Regions from separate parts of the Streptomyces sp. 8N616 genome, predicted to be linked through region 2. Evidence: predicted binding sites of a transcription regulator. Region 2 holds the regulator's gene; each other region holds the start of a gene.

Region 1 (6,342 bases), on a different contig from region 2:
CCCGCCCCCGGCGACCACAGCCACGACCACGTGCACGAGTTGAGCAAGGGCAATCTCTCCTCGTGACCGTCGCGCTGATGTGGGAGGCGAGAGCGGCCGAGGGCCGGGGTCCCGAACTCCTGAAGTGGGCGCGGGAACAGGACCTCGTACCGTCGCCGCTGCGCCGCGAGACCTTCGCGGCCCCCGGCGACCGCGTCCTGGTCATCACCTGGTGGGACGCTCCGTACGAGGCCGAGCTGCCCGAACTCCCGGAGCCGGGGGGCGACTTGGCGCGCCGCCCAGTGCACCGCTGGCGCTTCGAGTCCGTCGACGTGGTCTAGGGCGGTTCGGCGGAAGGCTTCCGCCCGCAGCCGGGATGGGGCCCTCATCCACCGCTGGTTGGGGCGCCAGGGGAGAAGTCCTCCGCCGGGTGCCCCAGCAGCATGGAGGGCTCGCCGGCCACGCGCGTGAGGAAGACCGTCGCCGCGTTCGGGCCGTGCGGCTTGAGCCTCCTGCGGAGTTCCTCGGGCTCGACGGCCGAGCCGCGCTTCTTCACCGTCAGCGTCCCCACCTCGCGCTCGCGCAGCAGCGCCTTCAGCGCCTTGAGGTTGAAGCGCAGCACGTCCGTGATCTCGTACGCGGCCGCATACGGCGTCGGGTGCAGCTCGTCCGACGTCACGTACGCGATGGTCGGGTCGATCAGATGGCCGCCGAGCTGCGCGGCCACGTCCGCCACCAGGTGGGCGCGGATGACCGCGCCGTCCGGCTCGTAGAGGAAGCGGCCGACCGGGCCCGCGGCGGGGGCGGGCAGGCCGGAGCCGATGAGGGAGTGCGGGCCCGGCAGCAGCGTGGCGCGGCGCCCGCCCGCCACGCCGGTGCCGAACCAGAGGACGGCCTCCTTCACGTCGCCGCCGTCCGAGATCCACTCGGCCTCCGCGTCGTCCGGCACCGCCTCGTGCGGCACCCCGGGCGCGATCTTCAGCGCCGCGTACGGGGTCTTGCGCGCCGCCTCCACCGCCCACGACAGCGGCGGCGAATACGCCTCCGGATCGAAGATCCGCCCGCCCGCCGCCCGACCACCACCCCGGCTGGAGGCTCCCCCAGACTCCGTCCGGGGGAACCCCCGCCGCGCCGACCCTCTGGACGCGCCGCGCCTGGCGGGATCGGCGAACACCGCGTCGTACGCGGCCGCTTCGGTCTCCGTCACATTCGCGCAGCGCACCTCGACGAGGTCCGCGAGCCCGAGCGCCTCGGCGTTGGCCCGGGCGACCGCGCAGGTCAGCGGAGAGCGGTCGACGGCGACCACCGCCATGCCCGCCCGCGCGAGCGCGATCGCGTCGCCTCCGATCCCGCAGCACAGGTCCGCCACGCGCCGTACGCCCAGCGCGGCGAGGCGGCCCGCGCGGTACGAGGCGACGGACGTACGGGTCGCCTGCTCGACGCCGTCCGGGGTGAAGAACATGACGGCCGCGTCGTCGGCCCCGAACTTCGCCGCCGCCCGCTGCCGCAGCCGGGCCTGTCCGAGGGCGGCGGTGACCAGCTCGGCCGGGTGCTCGCGGCGCAGCCGGGTGGCGGTCGCGAGCTCCTGCGCGGGGTCGTAGTCGCGCAGGTCGGCGAGGAGCGCCCGGCCCTCGTCGGTCAGCAGGGCGGCGAAGGCGTCGAGGTCGTTCACCCGGTCAATTGTGCCGGTCGCTCCTCCTCCGGCGTGTGGGCCAAGCGGTGGAGCGGCGTGGCGCGACGGCGGTGTCGGGGCCGCGTACGCCGGCGGCCCTGGCAGGATGCGACGCCATGCAGCTTGTACGACAAAACGAAAAAACTGCCCAGATCTGGCGATGGGGCACGAGTGTCCGCGGCGCCGCCGTGCTGATCCTCATCGGCGTGGTCGGAGGTGCCTGCGGCCAGCCACCCGACCGTGCGCCGAGGGACAGATCGAGTCCGGGATCCGAGCAGCGGCACGCCGCCGCCCTGGGGACGGTGCGCGCCCCGGACGCGACGTACGCCCTGGAGGGCACGGCGAGCGGGGCCGGGCGCATCGGCGGGGTGCGTGCGCCGGCGCGGGACTCGGTGCCCGGCATGGCGGCGGGCGCGCCGCACAGGCCCGGAGAAGCGCCCGGCGCGGCGTCCGGTTCAGGGCCCGGCGCGTCGGCGGCCACGCCGGGCAAGCGGCCGTCCGGGCAGGCTGCGGACGCCCAGCGCGCCGGGGGCGGGTCCGCGGGCGCCCAGGGCACGCCCGGCAGCGGCGCGGCCGCCTCCCGGCTGCGGTCCGGGACCACCCGCGCCCTGGACATCTACTCGAGCGAGCTGGTGAGGGCCGAGGCCGTCAGAATCGCCCTGGCCCGGAAGTGGGGCCTGCACCGCCTGCCGCTCTTTCCGCCGCCCCCGCCCGCCGCGAAGCTGCACCTGACCACACCCCGCGGGCTCGCGCGCGGCTCCGGCCTGCCGCCCGTGATCGCCCGGGTCCCCACCCGCGACCGCGTCGTCTTCCTGACGATCGACGACGGCGCCCACAAGGACCGGCGGCTGATCCGCATGCTGAGCGAGCTCGGTGTGCCGGCCAGCGCCTTCCTCAGCGACTACGTCGTACGCGACGACTACGACTATTTCCGCGGACTGCAGGCTCTCGACGTGGCGATCAACAACCACACCATCAGCCACCGCGATCTGCGCTCGCTCTCGTACGCGGGCCAGCGCAAGGAGATCTGCCGTCAGCAGGAGACCATCCAGCGCGAGTTCGGCATCCGGCCGCGGATCTTCCGCCCGCCCTACGGGAGCTACGACCGCGACACGCTGCGCGCCGCCAGGTCCTGCGGCATCACCGTGGTCCCGCTGTGGAGCGAGGAGGCGTTCCCCGGCCGGATCGAGTTCGGCGACGGCGACCGCAGGTTCCGTCCGGGCGACATCATCCTCACCCACTTCCGCGGACGCGGTGAGTGGGGCGGCACCATGCCGGACGTCATCCGCCGCGTGGTCCGTACGGCCACCGCCCAGGGCTTCGCGCTGGCCCGCCTCGAGGACTACGTCTGACGGCGCGGAGAAGGGTGCTCTCCTGGCCCCAGCCCCAGGCCGCGACGGTAAAGGCCAGGCCCGTGCAGGAGGCTGCCGCGGGGCGCCCCCTCGCCGTGGTCTCCTCGCCGGGAGGCGGACGCGCGGCGCGCCGTCAGCTCGTTGGCACTCTAGTTGACTGAGTGCTAACGCCGTCATAGTCTCGGCTTGGCACTCTCCACCAGGGAGTGCCAGACACTCAGCGACGGGCAGATCCGGCACCCGCGACGACGGATCTACCAGGTCGCCACCTCAGACAGTCAACCCCGTGAGATCTCCGAAGGGGGAGGTCGGATCGTGACGACCGCCAGCACCAAGGTTGCCATCAAGCCGCTCGAGGACCGCATTGTGGTCCAGCCGCTCGACGCCGAGCAGACCACGGCCTCTGGCCTGGTTATCCCGGACACTGCCAAGGAGAAGCCCCAGGAGGGCGTCGTCCTGGCCGTGGGCCCGGGCCGCTTCGAGGAGGGCAACCGCATCCCGCTCGACGTCAAGGTCGGCGATGTCGTGCTCTACAGCAAGTACGGCGGCACCGAGGTGAAGTACAGCGGCGAGGAGTACCTCGTCCTCTCGGCTCGCGACGTCCTCGCGATCGTCGAGAAGTAATTCACCCACGTTTGTGATCTGCGCCCCGGCTCCCGTGTCTCAACAACCGGGCGTCCGGGGCGCAGTTCGTACGAGCGATGGCGGCCGCTCCAGGGGCGGCCGAGGATCGCAATGAGAGGACATACGCAACCATGGCGAAGATCCTGAAGTTCGACGAGGACGCCCGTCGCGCCCTCGAGCGTGGCGTCAACAAGCTTGCCGACACCGTGAAGGTGACGATCGGCCCCAAGGGCCGCAACGTCGTCATCGACAAGAAGTTCGGCGCCCCGACCATCACCAACGACGGCGTGACCATCGCCCGCGAGATCGAGGTCGAGGACCCGTACGAGAACCTCGGCGCCCAGCTCGTCAAGGAGGTGGCGACCAAGACCAACGACATCGCGGGTGACGGCACCACCACCGCGACCGTCCTGGCCCAGGCGCTGGTCCGCGAGGGGCTGCGCAACGTCGCCGCGGGCGCCTCTCCGGCCGCCCTCAAGAAGGGCATCGACGCCGCCGTCAAGGCCGTCTCCGACGACCTGCTCGCCACCGCCCGCCCGATCGACGAGAAGTCCGACATCGCCGCTGTGGCCGGGCTGTCCGCCCAGGACAAGCAGGTCGGCGAGCTGATCGCCGAGGCCATGGACAAGGTCGGCAAGGACGGTGTCATCACCGTCGAGGAGTCCAACACCTTCGGTCTCGAGCTCGACTTCACCGAGGGCATGGCCTTCGACAAGGGCTACCTGTCGCCGTACTTCGTGACGGACCAGGAGCGGATGGAAGCGGTCCTCGACGACCCGTACATCCTGATCCACCAGGGCAAGATCGCGGCGATCGCCGACCTGCTGCCGCTGCTGGAGAAGATCATCCAGGCTGGTGGTTCCAAGCCGCTGCTGATCATCGCCGAGGACGTCGAGGGCGAGGCGCTGTCCACGCTGGTCGTCAACAAGATCCGCGGCACCTTCAACGCCGTCGCCGTCAAGGCCCCCGGCTTCGGCGACCGCCGCAAGGCGATGCTCGGCGACATGGCCACCCTCACCGGAGGCACCGTCGTCGCCGAGGAGGTCGGCCTCAAGCTCGACCAGGTCGGCCTGGACGTGCTGGGCTCCGCCCGCCGCGTGACCGTCACCAAGGACGACACCACGATCGTCGACGGTGCCGGCAAGGCCGAGGACGTGCAGGGCCGGATCGCCCAGATCAAGGCCGAGATCGAGGCCACCGACTCCGACTGGGACCGCGAGAAGCTTCAGGAGCGCCTCGCGAAGCTGGCCGGCGGTGTCTGCGTGATCAAGGTCGGCGCCGCGACCGAGGTCGAGCTCAAGGAGAAGAAGCACCGCCTGGAGGACGCCATCTCCGCGACCCGCGCCGCGGTCGAGGAGGGCATCGTCTCCGGTGGCGGCTCCGCGCTCGTCCACGCCGCGAAGGTGCTCGAGGGCAGCCTCGGCAAGGAAGGCGACGAGGCGACCGGTGTCGCCGTCGTGCGCCGCGCCGTCGTCGAGCCGCTGCGCTGGATCGCGGAGAACGCGGGCCTCGAGGGCTACGTGATCACCTCCAAGGTCGCCGAGCTGGAGAAGGGCCACGGCTTCAACGCCGCGACCGGCGAGTACGGCGACCTGGTGAAGGCCGGCGTCATCGACCCGGTCAAGGTCACCCGCTCCGCGCTGGAGAACGCGGCCTCCATCGCCTCCCTGCTGCTCACCACCGAGACGCTGGTGGTGGAGAAGAAGGAAGAGGAGGAGCCGGCGGCCGGTCACGGTCACGGCCACGCGCACTGACCGCGTACCTGCGACGAGAGCCCGCCGCTCAGCGGCGGGCTCTCGTGCGTCTGTTGCGCGTGTGCCTTTGTTGCGCGTGTGCGTCTGTTCGCGTCCGCGCCTGTGCTTTCTGGCGCGTCAGGCTACGGCCGCGCCGAGCTGCCGCATCAGGCCCAGCATGTCGTAGTACCACCAGCCTTCCTGGATCTTGCCGTCACGGAACCGGAAGATCGTGGTCCCGGTCATCGTGCACTCCTTGCCGGTGGGCGCGATGCCCATGAAGTCGCCGCGTTGCCTGCCGGTCCAGGTCCACCGGGTCACGACCCTGTCGCCCTCGGCGACCTGGTCGTCGAGCGCGAAGCGGAAGTCGAAGGCGCCGCGCCAGCGCGTGACGTCCTGCCGGAGGACGTCGGAGCCGACCGTGGACTCCTCGGCCTTCCCGATGTCGTGGTCGCGGTAGTCGGGGGCGAAAAGCTCGCCGATCAGGTCGAGCTTGCCTTCGCCGGCGATCTCCTCGAAGAAGCGGCGGGCCGTCGCCGCGTTGAGCGGCTCGTCCCGCACCACGTCGAGATCGATGAAGGTGGGCATCTCGTCACAGAGCGCCACCATCTCCTGGAACGTCCGGTCCGTCTCCGGCAGGTTGGAGTTCTTCATCGCCTCCTCGTACGAGGGGAACTCGATGATCTCGACCAGGTGGTTGGCGTCCGTGTGGTCGCGGCCGACGATCGAGTGGGTGGCCGTCCTCTTGCCCTGCGTCTGCTCGACCCAGGTGTCCATGAGACGGTTCATGTCGTCGAGCTTGCTGGTCTTGCAGTCGATGATCTGCACGAATGTCATGGCGCCTCCCGCGGTGAGTCCGACTCGTCCATTTTAGTGACGAATGCCCGCCTGTGTCTGGGTCAGTTGGGGCCGTAGCGCCGCCCCGTACGGGACGAGATCCCGCCCAGTGCACCCCGTGGCGCCAGCTTCGCCAGCCCCATCA
Region 2 (6,342 bases):
GCAGGTACTGGACCGTACGCACACCCCCGGGCGCCCTGAGGCCTGCGTCGCGGAGGCCCGCGCCGCCGGGTTCGAGCATGTGAACCTGGACCTGATCTACGGAACACCGGGGGAGAGCGACGAGGACTGGCGCGCGTCGCTGGACGCGGCGATCGGAGCGGGCCCCGACCACGTCTCCGCGTACGCGCTGATCGTCGAGGAGGGCACGCAGCTCGCCCGCCGCATCCGGCGCGGCGAGGTGCCGATGACGGACGACGACGTGCACGCCGACCGCTACCTCATGGCCGAGGAGACGCTGTCGGCCGCAGGTTTCCAGTGGTACGAGGTGTCGAACTGGGCCACGTCGGAAGCCGGGCGCTGCCGTCACAACGAGCTGTACTGGACCGGCGCCGACTGGTGGGGCGCGGGGCCGGGCGCGCACAGCCACGTCGGCGGCGTCCGCTGGTGGAACGCCAAGCACCCGGGCGCGTACGCGCAGGCGCTGAGCGAGGGCCGCTCGCCGGGCGCGGGCCGCGAGGTGCTCGGCGCCGAGGACCGCCGGGTCGAGCGGATCCTGCTCGAGCTGCGCCTCGGCGAGGGTTGCCCGCTGGACCTGCTCGCCCCGGCGGGCGCGCGGGCCGCGGCACGGGCGCTGGCGGACGGACTGCTGGAGCGGGGACCGTACGAGGCGGGCCGGGCGGTGCTGACCCTGCGCGGGCGGCTGCTGGCCGACGCGGTCGTACGTGATCTGGTCGACTAGCGCGCTCCCCCTGACCGCGCATCCCGGGGCCTGGGGACGATGTGCGGGTCAGGCCGGAGCCGTGACGAAGTCGATCAACTCCTCGACCCGGCCCAGCAGGGCCGGCTCCAGGTCCTTGTAGCTGCGGACCGAACGCAGGATGCGCTGCCACGCGGCGCCCGTGTTCTCCGGCCAGCCGAGCGCCCGGCAAACCCCCGTCTTCCAGTCCTGGCCGCGCGGCACGGCGGGCCAGGCCGGGATGCCGACCGAGGACGGCTTCACGGCCTCCCAGACGTCGATGTACGGGTGTCCGGCCACCAGCACGTCGGGGCCCGTCACCTCCGCCGCGATCCGGGACTCCTTCGAACCCGGGATCAGATGGTCGACGAGCACGCCGAGGCGGGCGTCCGGGCCGGGCGCGAAGTCGCGGACGATCGCCGGAAGGTCGTCGACGCCCTCCAGGTACTCGACGACCACGCCTTCGATGCGCAGGTCGTCGCCCCAGACCCGCTCGACGAGCTCGGCGTCGTGCCGCCCCTCGACGTAGATCCGCCCGGCGCGCGCGACTCTTGCCCGCGCGCCGGGGACGGCGACCGAGCCCGACGCCGTACGGGTCGGCGTACGCGGGGCCGCCACCGAGGGGCGTACGAGCGTGACGACGCGCCCCTCCAGCAGGAAGCCGCGGGGCTCCATGGGGAAGACGCGATGCTTGCCGAAGCGGTCCTCGAGGGTGACCGTCGGGCCCTGGGCCGTCTTCTCGCAGCGGACGACGGCACCGCAGAAGCCGGTGGTGACCTCCTCGACCACCAGGTCGATCTCGGCCGGCACCTCGGGCACGGGCTTCTGCTTCTTCCACGGCGGCGTGAGATCCGGCCCGTACTGTCTGCTGCTGCGCATCCGGCCGACACTACGGAGCCGTCGCCCCCGTGCGGCTACGACACGCCGAAGCGCGCCGCCAGCTCGTCGCGCTGGGCCCGGACGAAGCGGGCGTCGACCACCGCTCCGTGCCCGGGCACGTACAGCGCGTCCTCGCCGCCCAGGCCCAGGAGGCGGTCCAGCGCCGCGGGCCACTGCGACGGAATGGCGTCGGGCCCGGCCTGCGGCTCGCCCGACTCCTCCACCAGGTCGCCGCAGAAGACGACGCTCGGCGCGCCCCCGCGGCCCGGCACGAGCACCGCCAGGTCGTGGCCGCTGTGCCCGGGCCCGGCGTTCACCAGCACCGCCTCGCGCCCTTCGCCGAGCGACACCGTCATGTCCCCGCTGATCAGGTGGCGCGGCGGGACGAGCAGCTCGGCCGCCTCCGCCGCGGCCTCCCGGTCGAGCCCGTGCCGGATCGCGTCCTCGCGCAGCGTCGCGCGCGCCCGCTGCCCGCCCATCATCAGGTCCATCCGGATCGCGCCGTACACCTGCGTCCCCGCGAAGGCCGCGGCGCCCAGGACGTGATCGAAGTGCGGGTGGGTGAGCGCGAGATGCGTCACCCGGCGGCCGAGCATCTCCTCCGCCTGCCGCCGCAGCTCCGCGCCCTCGCGCAGGGTGGCTCCCGCGTCCACCATCAGCACCGCGGACGGGCCGTGGACGAGGCCCGCCGTCGCGTCCCAGCCGGGCAGCCTCCGCCGGGCGACGCCCGGCGCAAGCTGCTCCCAGCCCGCCTCTTCCCAAGTCCGGTTCATACGACGACGCTAGTCGCAGCCGGGTAGCGTTGCCCGCTGCCGGGTTCCCGCCGGCCGCCATCCCCGGCCGGCGGGAACCCGGCAGGTGGGCCGCCCTTGCCCTGGTCATACCAGTGCGCCGTACACTGGCTCGGGGGAAGCTGGCACTCAGACACAGTGAGTGCCAAGCAGAGGGCCGAGGAACCGCAGCTGGAGGTGTGCGCATGCTCAGCGAACGCAGACTCGAGGTGCTGCGCGCCATCGTCCAGGACTACGTGGGCACGGAGGAGCCGGTCGGCTCCAAGGCGCTCACGGAGCGGCACGGCCTCGGCGTCTCCCCGGCGACCGTCCGCAACGACATGGCGGTGCTGGAGGACGAGGGTTACATCGCCCAGCCGCACACGAGCGCGGGCCGTATCCCGACCGACAAGGGCTACCGGCTCTTCGTCGACAAGCTGGCGGGTGTCAAGCCGCTCTCCCAGGCCGAGCGCAGGGCCATCCAGAACTTCCTGGACGGCGCCGTCGACCTGGACGACGTGGTGGGCCGTACGGTCAGGCTGCTCGCGCAGCTGACCCGGCAGGTCGCGGTGGTGCAGTACCCGTCGCTGACGCGCTCGACCATCCGGCACGTGGAGCTGCTGTCGCTGGCCCCGGCCCGGATCATGCTCGTGCTGATCACGGACACCGGCCGCGTCGAGCAACGCATGGTGGACCTCCCGGCGCCCTTCGGCGAGACCTCGCTCGCCGACCTGCGGGCGCGGCTCAACAGCCGGATCGTCGCCCGGCGGTTCTCCGATGTGCCCCAGCTCGTGCAGGACCTGCCCGACTCCTTCGACCCGGAGGACCAGGCCACCGTCTCCACGGTCCTGGCCGTCCTGCTCGAGACCTTGGTCGAGGAGACTGAGGAGCGTCTGGTGATCGGCGGTACCGCCAACCTCACCCGCTTCGCGCACGACTTCCCGCTGACCATCCGGCCGGTGCTGGAAGCTCTCGAGGAGCAGGTGGTGCTCCTCAAACTGCTCGGGGAGGCCAAGGACCCGGGCATGACCGTACGAATCGGGCATGAGAATGCTCACGAAGGACTGAACTCCACGTCGGTCGTCGCGGTCGGCTACGGTTCGGGCGACGAGGCAGTCGCCAAACTCGGCGTGGTCGGACCGACCCGCATGGACTACCCCGGAACGATGGGAGCGGTACGCGCAGTGGCACGTTACGTCGGACAGATCCTGGCGGAGTCGTAAGTGGCCACGGATTACTACGCCGTCCTCGGCGTGCGCCGCGACGCAGGGCAGGACGAGATCAAGAAGGCGTTCCGGCGCCTCGCTCGTGAGCTGCACCCGGACGTCAACCCGGATCCGAAGACCCAGGAGCGGTTCAAGGAGATCAACGCCGCTTACGAGGTGCTCTCGGACCCGCAGAAGAAGCAGGTCTACGACCTCGGCGGCGACCCGCTCTCCGGCGCCGCCGCCGGTGGCGGCGCGGGCGGCTTCGGCGCGGGCTTCGGCAACTTCTCCGACATCATGGACGCCTTCTTCGGCACCGCGTCGCAGCGCGGGCCGCGGTCGCGTACGCGGCGCGGCCAGGACGCGATGATCCGGCTCGACATCGAGCTGGACGAGGCGGCCTTCGGAACGACGAAGGACATCCAGGTCGACACGGCCATCGTCTGCACCACGTGCAGCGGCGAGGGCGCGGCGCCGGGGACGTCGGCGCAGACCTGCGACATGTGCCGCGGCCGCGGCGAGGTCTCGCAGGTGACGCGGTCCTTCCTCGGGCAGGTCATGACCTCGCGGCCGTGCCCGCAGTGCCAGGGGTTCGGCACGGTCGTGCCGAACCCGTGCCCGGAGTGCGCGGGCGACGGGCGCGTACGGTCGCGGCGCACGCTCACCGTCAAGATCCCGGCCGGTGTCGACAACGGCACCCGCATCCAGCTCGCGGGCGAGGGTGAGGTCGGCCCGGGGGGCGGCCCGGCGGGCGACCTGTACGTCGAGATCCACGAGCTGCCGCACGCGGTGTTCCAGCGCCGCGGCGACGACCTGCACTGCACGGTCACCATCCCGATGACGGCGGCCGCGCTCGGCACGAAGGTGCCGCTGGAGACGCTGGACGGGCTCGAGGAGGTCGACATCCGGCCGGGGACGCAGTCCGGGCAGTCGATCCCGCTGCACCAGCGCGGGATCACGCACCTGCGAGGCGGCGGGCGCGGCGACCTGGTCGTCCACGTCGAGGTCCAGACCCCGTCGAAGCTCGATCCGCAGCAGGAGGACCTGCTGCGGCAGCTGGCGAAGCTGCGTGGCGAGGAACGGCCGCTGGGCCAGTTCCAGCCGGGCCAGCAGGGCCTCTTCTCCCGCCTGAAGGACGCCTTCAACGGCCGCTAGCCGTGGTGTGGGCATTCGTTCCGCGGGGCGGAACGGGTGGGCACACCACGGCCCGCACCCGGCAACGGCGGCGTACCCCCGCCGGAGGGTTGCCGTCTCGTACGCGGCTGCACGCCGGTGGCCGCGGTGTGCCCACCCGTCCCGCCCCGCGGGACGAATGCCCACACCGGGGGGCGGAGGGGCCCGTTCCGCCCTGGGGAACGACTGCCCACAGCCGTGGGGCGCGTGCCCGCACCGCGGCGGCGGGGCCCGCTCAGCCGCAGGGCGTCACCGCGTGACACCATGTGGACATGCCCTCCGTGTTCTCCGATCTGTCGCCGCACCCCATCGTGCAGGCCCCCATGGCCGGCGGCGCCTCGTGCCCCGAGCTCGCCGCCGCCGTGTGCGACGCGGGCGGCCTCGGCTTCCTGGCTGCCGGGTACAAGACGCCGGAGGCCATGTACCAGGAGATCAAGCGGCTCCGCGGGCTCACCCAGCGCCCCTTCGGCGTGAACCTCTTCATGCCGCAGCCCTGCGTCGCCGACCCGTCCGCCGTCGAGGTCTACCGCGAGCAGCTCGCGGGCGAGGCCGCCTGGTACGAGACGCCGCTCGGCGACACCGACGGGTCGACGGACGACGCGTACGAGGCCAAGCTCGCGATCCTGCTCGACGACCCCGTCCCGGTCGTCTCCTTCACCTTCGGCTGCCCCTCGCGCGCCGTCCTCGACGCCTTCGGCAAGACCGGCACGCTCACGGTCGTCACCGTCACCAGCGTCGCCGAGGCGCAGGCCGCCCAGTGGTCGGGCGCCGACGCCGTCTGCGTCCAGGGCATCGAGGCGGGCGGCCACCAGGGCACCCACCACGACGACCCGCAGGCCGACGGCACCGCCTCCGGCGTCGGCCTGCTGACGCTCATCGCGCAGGTCCGCGAGGCCGTACAGCTGCCGATCGTGGCGGCGGGCGGGCTGATGCGCGGCGGACAGATCGCGGGCGCCCTGGCCGCGGGAGCCGCCGCGGTCCAGCTCGGCACGGCCTTCCTCGTCACCACCGAGTCGGGCGCGAACGCGCTGCACAAGCGGGCGATGACGGAGCCGCTGTTCACCGGCACCCAGCTCACCCGCGCCTTCTCGGGACGCCCGGCGCGCGGCCTGGTCAACCGCTTCATCCGCGAGCACGGCCCGTACGCGCCGGCCGCCTACCCGCAGATCCACTACCTGACCGCCGGGCTGCGCAAGGCCGCGGCCACGGCGGGCGACCCGCAGGGCATGGCGCTGTGGGCGGGCCAGGGCCACAAGCTGGCGCGCCAGCTGCCGGCCGGGCAGCTGGTCGAGGTGCTGACCGCCGAACTGGAGGCCGCGCGGGCGACGTTGACGCTCGGGGCCGCCACGTGACGGCTCCGGTCTTCCTGGTCGACCGCGACCGGCTCCGGCTCGGGAACGGCGCGAGGGCCATCACGCTCGACGGGCCCGAGGGCCGCCACGCGGTGTCCGTACGGCGGCTGCGCATCGGCGAGGAGATCGTGCTGACGGACGGCGCGGGCAGCGGGGCGTACGGCACGGTGGCCGCCGTCGAGGGCAAGGACCGGCTGGAGGTCGCGGTCTGCGAGCTCCGTACGGAG
Region 3 (6,342 bases), on a different contig from region 2:
TGCCCTGGCCCTGACCCTGGTTGCCCTGGCCCTGACCCTGGTTGCCCTGGCCCTGGCCCTGGCCCTGGTTGCCCTGGCCCTGACCCTGGTTGCCCTGGCCCTGACCCTGGTTGCCCCTACCGAACCGGAGCACATCAATGTCGATGCTGAACTCCGGGCTGTAGTTGAAGTTCTGGGGGGAATCCTGCTGGCAAATCGCGGAAACCTCGACGCAGTTGTGGTCGAATCTGTCGCCCCCCTCGTAGAAGTTGTGGTCGAACCTGAACTTGATGTTCTTGCCGTGGCCGTTGTCGTGGCCCCGCCACTTGTCCCCGTACTCCCGCCAGTCTTGGGCGTAGTCGTGGGCACCTTCTTGGTCGTCCGCCCAGACGTTCGAGCCGGCCGCCACCCCACCGAAAAGAGTGGCACCAACCACCGAGGCCCCAACGGCCAAGGTCCTGAGGGTACGCAACATCGGTCTTCTCCTGACGTTCAGCGTCGACCACCGACGCTGTGAACGCGGGTGGTCGATATGATGGAAACAACCTTTCTGCGCATGCCATACTGCGCGCCTGCCAGGGCCCGTTAACCTGATCTGCAGACGTGATGCCATCATTCAGACCTCGTATTTCACCCTTTGGGCCATGACAGACCTCGGAGAAATGCGGCTTGAATCCCTGTCAGCCTCGGCCCGTGACCACGGCGATGGAGCCGTGACACATGAGTGAAGCGATGGTGGTGGGGGCCGGTCCGAACGGCATGGCGGCCGCCGTGGCCCTGGCACAGCATGGCGTGGCGGTCAGCGTCCTCGAGGCGGCCGAGGAGATCGGCGGCGGGACAAGGAGCAGCGAACTGACCGTCCCCGGCGTGCTGCACGACCACTGCTCCGCGGTGCACCCGCTGGCCGTCGCCTCACCGTTCCTGCGCTCCCTCGGCCTGGAGAGGTACGGCTTGGAGTGGCTCTGGCCCGACGTGGACCTCGCGCATCCGCTGGAAGGTGGCCGGGCCGCGGTGATGGTCCGCTCCCTTGAACAGACAACGCGTGCTCTCGGCGCGGACGGCCCGGCCTGGGGGCGGCTCTTCGGACCTCTGGCCTCCGGGTTCGACGCGATGGCCGAGGACCTTCTCCGGCCGGTGACGCACGTGCCCAGGCACCCGAGGCGCCTCTTGCGATTCGGGCTCCTCGCGCTCCGGCCTGCCACGGTCACCGCCCGCCGTTGGCGGACGGAGGAGGCGCGTGCGCTGTTCGCCGGCGTGGCGGCGCACGGCTTCCACCCACTGGGCAGCCTTTTGAGTGGAGCGGTCTGCCTCATGCTCACTGCCGCGGGGCACCGGTACGGCTGGCCGGTGGCGCGCGGCGGGTCGCGGGCAATCAGCGACGCCCTCGCCAAGGTCCTCAAGGAGCTCGGCGGCACCGTCGAAACAGGGGTACGGGTGCGCTCCCTCGGCGAGCTGCGAGCGGCGCGAACCGTCCTGTTCGACGTCGCCCCGGGCGCGGCCGCCGACATATGCGGGGACCAGCTACCCCCGCGGGTCCGCCGCGCCTACCGGCGCTGGCGCCACGGGCCGGCGGCGTTCAAGCTCGACCTGGCCGTCGAGGGCGGGGTTCCGTGGACCAACACGGCCTGCCGTCGCGCCGGCACCGTTCACCTCGGCGGTCCCCTGGAGGAGGTCGTCCACGCCGAGCGGGAGACCAGCCGCGGCCGCATGCCCGAGCGTCCGTTCGTCCTGGTCGCCCAGCAGTACCTCGCCGATCCCGACCGGTCCGCCGGGAACATCCACCCGCTCTACGCGTACGCGCATGTCCCGCACGGCTACACGGGTGACGCCACGGACGCCATCCTGAATCGGATCGAGGAGTTCGCACCGGGCTTCCGCGAGGGCGTAGTCGGAAGCTTCGTCCGCTCGACCACCGACATGGCCCACTACAACCCGAACTATGTCGGCGGCGACATTCTCACCGGGGCCAATACTGCTGTGCAGGTGGCGCTGCGACCGCGGGTGGCGCTCGACCCGTACAGCACCGGCATCCCCGGCGTCTTCCTGTGCTCGGCCGCCACCCCACCCGGTGCCGGAACCCATGGCATGTGCGGCTACAACGCAGCGCAGTCCGCGCTGAAATTCCTCGGCCGGTAGCCTCGGCGCCCCGCACGAAAAGCCGCTGGGGCGGCACCTTCACAGGTGCCGCCCCAGCGTTCAGGACTTCTGATCGACCGCTTCGGTCGATCAGAAGTCCATGTCACCGCCCGGCATGCCGCCCGGGGCCGCCGGGGCGGCCTTCTCCGGCTTGTCGGCGATGACGGCCTCGGTGGTGAGGAAGAGCGCCGCGATGGAGGCGGCGTTCTGCAGCGCGGAACGCGTGACCTTGGCCGGGTCGATGATGCCCTCGGCGACCAGGTCGACGTACTCGCCGGTCGCGGCGTTGAGGCCGTGACCCGGGGTCAGGTTGCGAACCTTCTCCACGACGACGCCGCCCTCGAGACCGGCGTTGACCGCGATCTGCTTCAGCGGGGCCTCCAGGGCCAGGCGCACGGCCTGGGCACCGGTGGCCTCGTCACCGTCGAGCTCGAGCTTCTCGAAGACCGAGGAAGCCTGCAGCAGGGCCACGCCACCACCGGCGACGATGCCCTCCTCGACGGCAGCCTTGGCGTTGCGCACCGCGTCCTCGATGCGGTGCTTGCGCTCCTTGAGCTCGACCTCGGTCGCGGCACCGGCCTTGATGACGGCCACGCCGCCGGCCAGCTTCGCGAGGCGCTCCTGGAGCTTCTCGCGGTCGTAGTCCGAGTCCGAGGCCTCGATCTCGGCGCGGATCTGGTTGACCCGGCCCTGGACCTGGTCGCTGTCACCGGCGCCGTCGACGATGGTCGTCTCGTCCTTGGTGATGACGACCTTGCGAGCGCGGCCCAGCAGGTCGATACCGGCGTTCTCCAGCTTGAGGCCGACCTCCTCGGAGATGACGGTGCCACCGGTGAGGATGGCGATGTCGCCGAGCATGGCCTTGCGGCGGTCACCGAAGCCCGGGGCCTTGACGGCGACGGACTTGAAGGTGCCGCGGATCTTGTTGACGACGAGCGTGGACAGGGCCTCGCCCTCGACGTCCTCGGCGATGATCAGCAGCGGCTTGCCGGACTGCATGACCTTCTCCAGCAGCGGGAGCAGGTCCTTCACCGCCGATACCTTGGAGTTGACGATCAGGATGTACGGGTCGTCGAGGACGGCCTCCATACGCTCCATGTCGGTCGCGAAGTACGCGGAGATGTAGCCCTTGTCGAAGCGCATGCCCTCGGTGAGCTCCAGCTCGAGCCCGAAGGTCTGCGACTCCTCGACGGTGATGACGCCTTCCTTGCCGACCTTGTCCATCGCCTCCGCGATGAGCTCGCCGATCTGGGTGTCGGCGGCGGAGATGGAGGCGGTGGAGGCGATCTGCTCCTTGGTCTCCACGTCCTTGGCCTGCTCGAGCAGGGCGGCCGAGACGGCCTCGACGGCCCGCTCGATGCCGCGCTTGAGGGCCATCGGGTTGGCGCCCGCGGCAACGTTGCGGAGGCCTTCCTTGACGAGCGCCTGGGCCAGGACGGTCGCGGTCGTCGTGCCGTCACCGGCGACGTCGTCCGTCTTCTTCGCGACCTCCTTGACCAGCTCGGCGCCGATCTTCTCGTACGGGTCCTCGAGCTCGATCTCCTTGGCGATGGACACGCCATCGTTGGTGATCGTGGGGGCGCCCCACTTCTTCTCGAGGACGACGTTCCGGCCCTTGGGGCCGAGCGTGACGCGGACGGCGTCGGCGAGCTGGTTCATCCCGCGCTCGAGACCGCGCCGTGCCTCCTCGTCGAACGCGATGATCTTGGCCATGTGAAGTGGTCCTCCCGGACTGGGGTGGATTGCTCCGGACCGCGCCCGCGCCCGCGACGGACGGCCTGCACGCCTGACGGTTCCTTGCCCCGCCCAGCCTGCGGGCCTCACCGACCCGGTCCTTCTGTCACTCTCAACGTCAGAGTGCTAACGCCAATGATTAGCACTCTCCCCCCGAGAGTGCAAGGCGGCCCGAAGGGCCTCATTGAGGGGTGGCGGTCGGGCGACGGGTGGGCGCAAGCCGGCCCGAAGGGCCTCGTCGAGGGGTGGCGGTCGGGCGACGGGCGGGCGCAAGCCGCCCGGAGGGCGCCGATGAGGGTGGCGGCCGGGCGACGGGTGGGCGCAAGGCGGCCCGAAGGGCCTCGTTGAGGGGTGGCGGTCGGTGGGGTCCCATACCGAAGGCCAGGGGAGGGTGGGCGCAAGCCGTGTGCCATGGCGAAGGGCCCGCACCCTCGACGGGGTGCGGGCCCTCTTCTAACGCCTGTGGTCAGTCGGCGCGTCCTCGGTCAGCCTGCTACGCGGACCATGTCCGCCTGCGGCCCCTTCTGGCCCTGCGAGATCTCGAACTCGACCCGCTGACCTTCCTCGAGGGTGCGGTAGCCGTCCATCTGAATCGCGCTGTAGTGCACGAAGACGTCCGCACCACCGTCGACCGCGATGAAGCCGTACCCCTTCTCCGCGTTGAACCACTTGACGGTGCCCTGAGCCATCCCTAACTCCCCTATTACTGGCCCTTGCGCAGGACCGCACTCCGCGGACCCGGGTCAGACTTCACCCAGACCTCACCCCCCAAACACGCGGGGGTGTGCGCCGGAACGCCTCGACCGCGGCTGAATGTATCTGCACGGATGCCGTCTGCAACAGGTCAATCCGACGAGAATTCTGGGCGCACCCGATCGGTAATTCCCGTGGAATTAGCAAGAATTCAGGGCAACTCGGGCCGGGCATAACGCATCAAACCGACAAATCGCGCACACACTTGGGACACAACTTGTCGGTTCTCATATGCGTTCGGCAAGGACGCCGGCGGGGGATTGACCAACTGTACCGCGCTCAACCACGTAGAACCGCCCCCTCCGCTTCTCTCACGGAGGGGGCGATCCCGATTACGAAACGTTGTTGAGTTTTGTCCTCAACTATTTTCCGGAGCGGCCGGAGGCGCTGGAGCCACTGGAGCCACTGGAGGTGGCCTGGAGGGGCTGGGGGCTGGAGGCGCTCAGCAGCCGCCCGCGACAGCCGGGATGATCGAGACCCCGGCGCCGTCCGGCGTCGCCGTCTGCAGCCCGTCCTCGAAACGCACGTCGTCGTCGTTGACGTAGACGTTCACGAAGCGGCGGAGCTTGCCCGTGTCGTCCAGGACGCGCGCGGCGATGCCCGGGTGGTTCTTCTCCAGCGACTCGATGACCTCGGCGAGAGTCGCGCCCTCGGCACTCACCTCGGCCTGGCCACCGGTGTAGGTGCGCAGGATGGTCGGGATACGGACGTTGACGCTCATACGGGGTCACCTTCGGTGCGAGGGCGGATTCAGGGTTTCGTGTTCCGGTGCGGGCCGGTGGCCGGGTTGTGCCCACCCTCCCCCAGAGCTTCGCCTGGGTGGGGGTCCCCCCGGCGAAGCCAGGGGGAGTACCCCCAGCCCCGCGGAGCGAATGGCCACAACCCGACGGTCAGTCGGCGAGGCCCGCCTCACGGAACGCGTCGAGGCTCGGGCGGATGGTCGCGGACGGGCCCGTGGTCGGGGCCACCGCGTCAAGCGTCTTGAGGCCGTCGCCGGTGTTCAGCACCACCGTCTCGCCCGCCGGGTCGAGCTGACCCGTCTCGATCAGCTTGCGCAGCACACCCACCGTCACGCCACCCGCGGTCTCCGCGAAGATGCCCTCGGTGCGCGCCAGCAGCTTGATCGCGTCGACGACCTGCTCGTCGTCGACGTCCTCGACCGCGCCACCCGTACGGCGGCAGATGTCGAGCACGTACGGGCCGTCGGCCGGGTTGCCGATGGCCAGCGACTTGGCGATGGTGTCCGGCTTCACGGGCCGTACGACGTCGTGGCCGTCCTTGAACGCCCGCGACACCGGGGAGCAGCCCTCGGCCTGCGCGCCGAAGATCTTGTACGGCTTGTCCTCCACCAGACCGAGCCGGATCAGTTCCTTCAGCCCCTTGTCGATCTTCGTGAGCTGCGAGCCCGAGGCGATCGGGATGACGAGGTTGTCCGGGAGCCGCCAGCCGAGCTGCTCGGCGATCTCGTACGCCAGGGTCTTGGAGCCCTCGCCGTAGTACGGGCGCAGGTTCACGTTGACGAAGCCCCAGCCCTGGCCGAGCGGATCGCCGATCAGCTCGCTGCAGAAGCGGTTCACGTCGTCGTACGTGCCCTCGATGCCCACCAGGTCGCCGCCGTAGACGGCGGCCATCACGACCTTGCCCGCCTCCAGGTCGTGCGGGATGAACACGCAGGACCGGAAGCCGGCACGGGCGGCCGCGGCGCCGACGGCTCCCGCGAGGTTGCCCGTGGAGGAGCAG

What was found. Region 2 encodes HrcA, which represses chaperone genes, less so after heat shock. Its sites were predicted from a motif close to TTNGCACTCNGNNNNNCNGAGTGCNAA; they were not measured.
Region 1: a site for HrcA is predicted at 3,145-3,171, ahead of groES (co-chaperone GroES). Genes of this name have one in related genera too.
Region 3: a site for HrcA is predicted at 3,989-4,015, ahead of groL (chaperonin GroEL). Genes of this name have one in related genera too.

Annotation. Positions count from the first base shown of each region.
Region 1 covers NZ_JBQQBY010000059.1:25,772-32,113, reverse strand. Annotated here, with positions in the region: gene tsaD (tRNA (adenosine(37)-N6)-threonylcarbamoyltransferase complex transferase subunit TsaD) at 1-66, shown strand, start outside; gene ACTWQC_RS34295 (hypothetical protein) at 63-320, shown strand; gene ACTWQC_RS34290 (THUMP-like domain-containing protein) at 365-1,651, opposite strand; gene ACTWQC_RS34285 (polysaccharide deacetylase family protein) at 1,768-3,003, shown strand; gene groES (co-chaperone GroES) at 3,319-3,627, shown strand; gene groL (chaperonin GroEL) at 3,759-5,381, shown strand; gene ACTWQC_RS34270 (ester cyclase) at 5,499-6,197, opposite strand; gene ACTWQC_RS34265 (SDR family NAD(P)-dependent oxidoreductase) at 6,260-6,342, opposite strand, start outside.
Region 2 covers NZ_JBQQBY010000006.1:250,621-256,962, forward strand. Annotated here, with positions in the region: gene hemW (radical SAM family heme chaperone HemW) at 1-739, shown strand, start outside; gene ACTWQC_RS08005 (DUF3097 domain-containing protein) at 788-1,615, opposite strand; gene ACTWQC_RS08010 (MBL fold metallo-hydrolase) at 1,651-2,388, opposite strand; gene hrcA (heat-inducible transcriptional repressor HrcA) at 2,592-3,608, shown strand; gene dnaJ (molecular chaperone DnaJ) at 3,609-4,745, shown strand; gene ACTWQC_RS08025 (nitronate monooxygenase) at 5,036-6,115, shown strand; gene ACTWQC_RS08030 (16S rRNA (uracil(1498)-N(3))-methyltransferase) at 6,112-6,342, shown strand, end outside.
Region 3 covers NZ_JBQQBY010000050.1:19,243-25,584, forward strand. Annotated here, with positions in the region: gene ACTWQC_RS32360 (hypothetical protein) at 1-388, opposite strand, end outside; gene ACTWQC_RS32365 (phytoene desaturase family protein) at 700-2,115, shown strand; gene groL (chaperonin GroEL) at 2,206-3,828, opposite strand; gene ACTWQC_RS32375 (cold-shock protein) at 4,335-4,538, opposite strand; gene ACTWQC_RS32380 (ubiquitin-like small modifier protein 1) at 5,045-5,323, opposite strand; gene thrC (threonine synthase) at 5,493-6,342, opposite strand, start outside.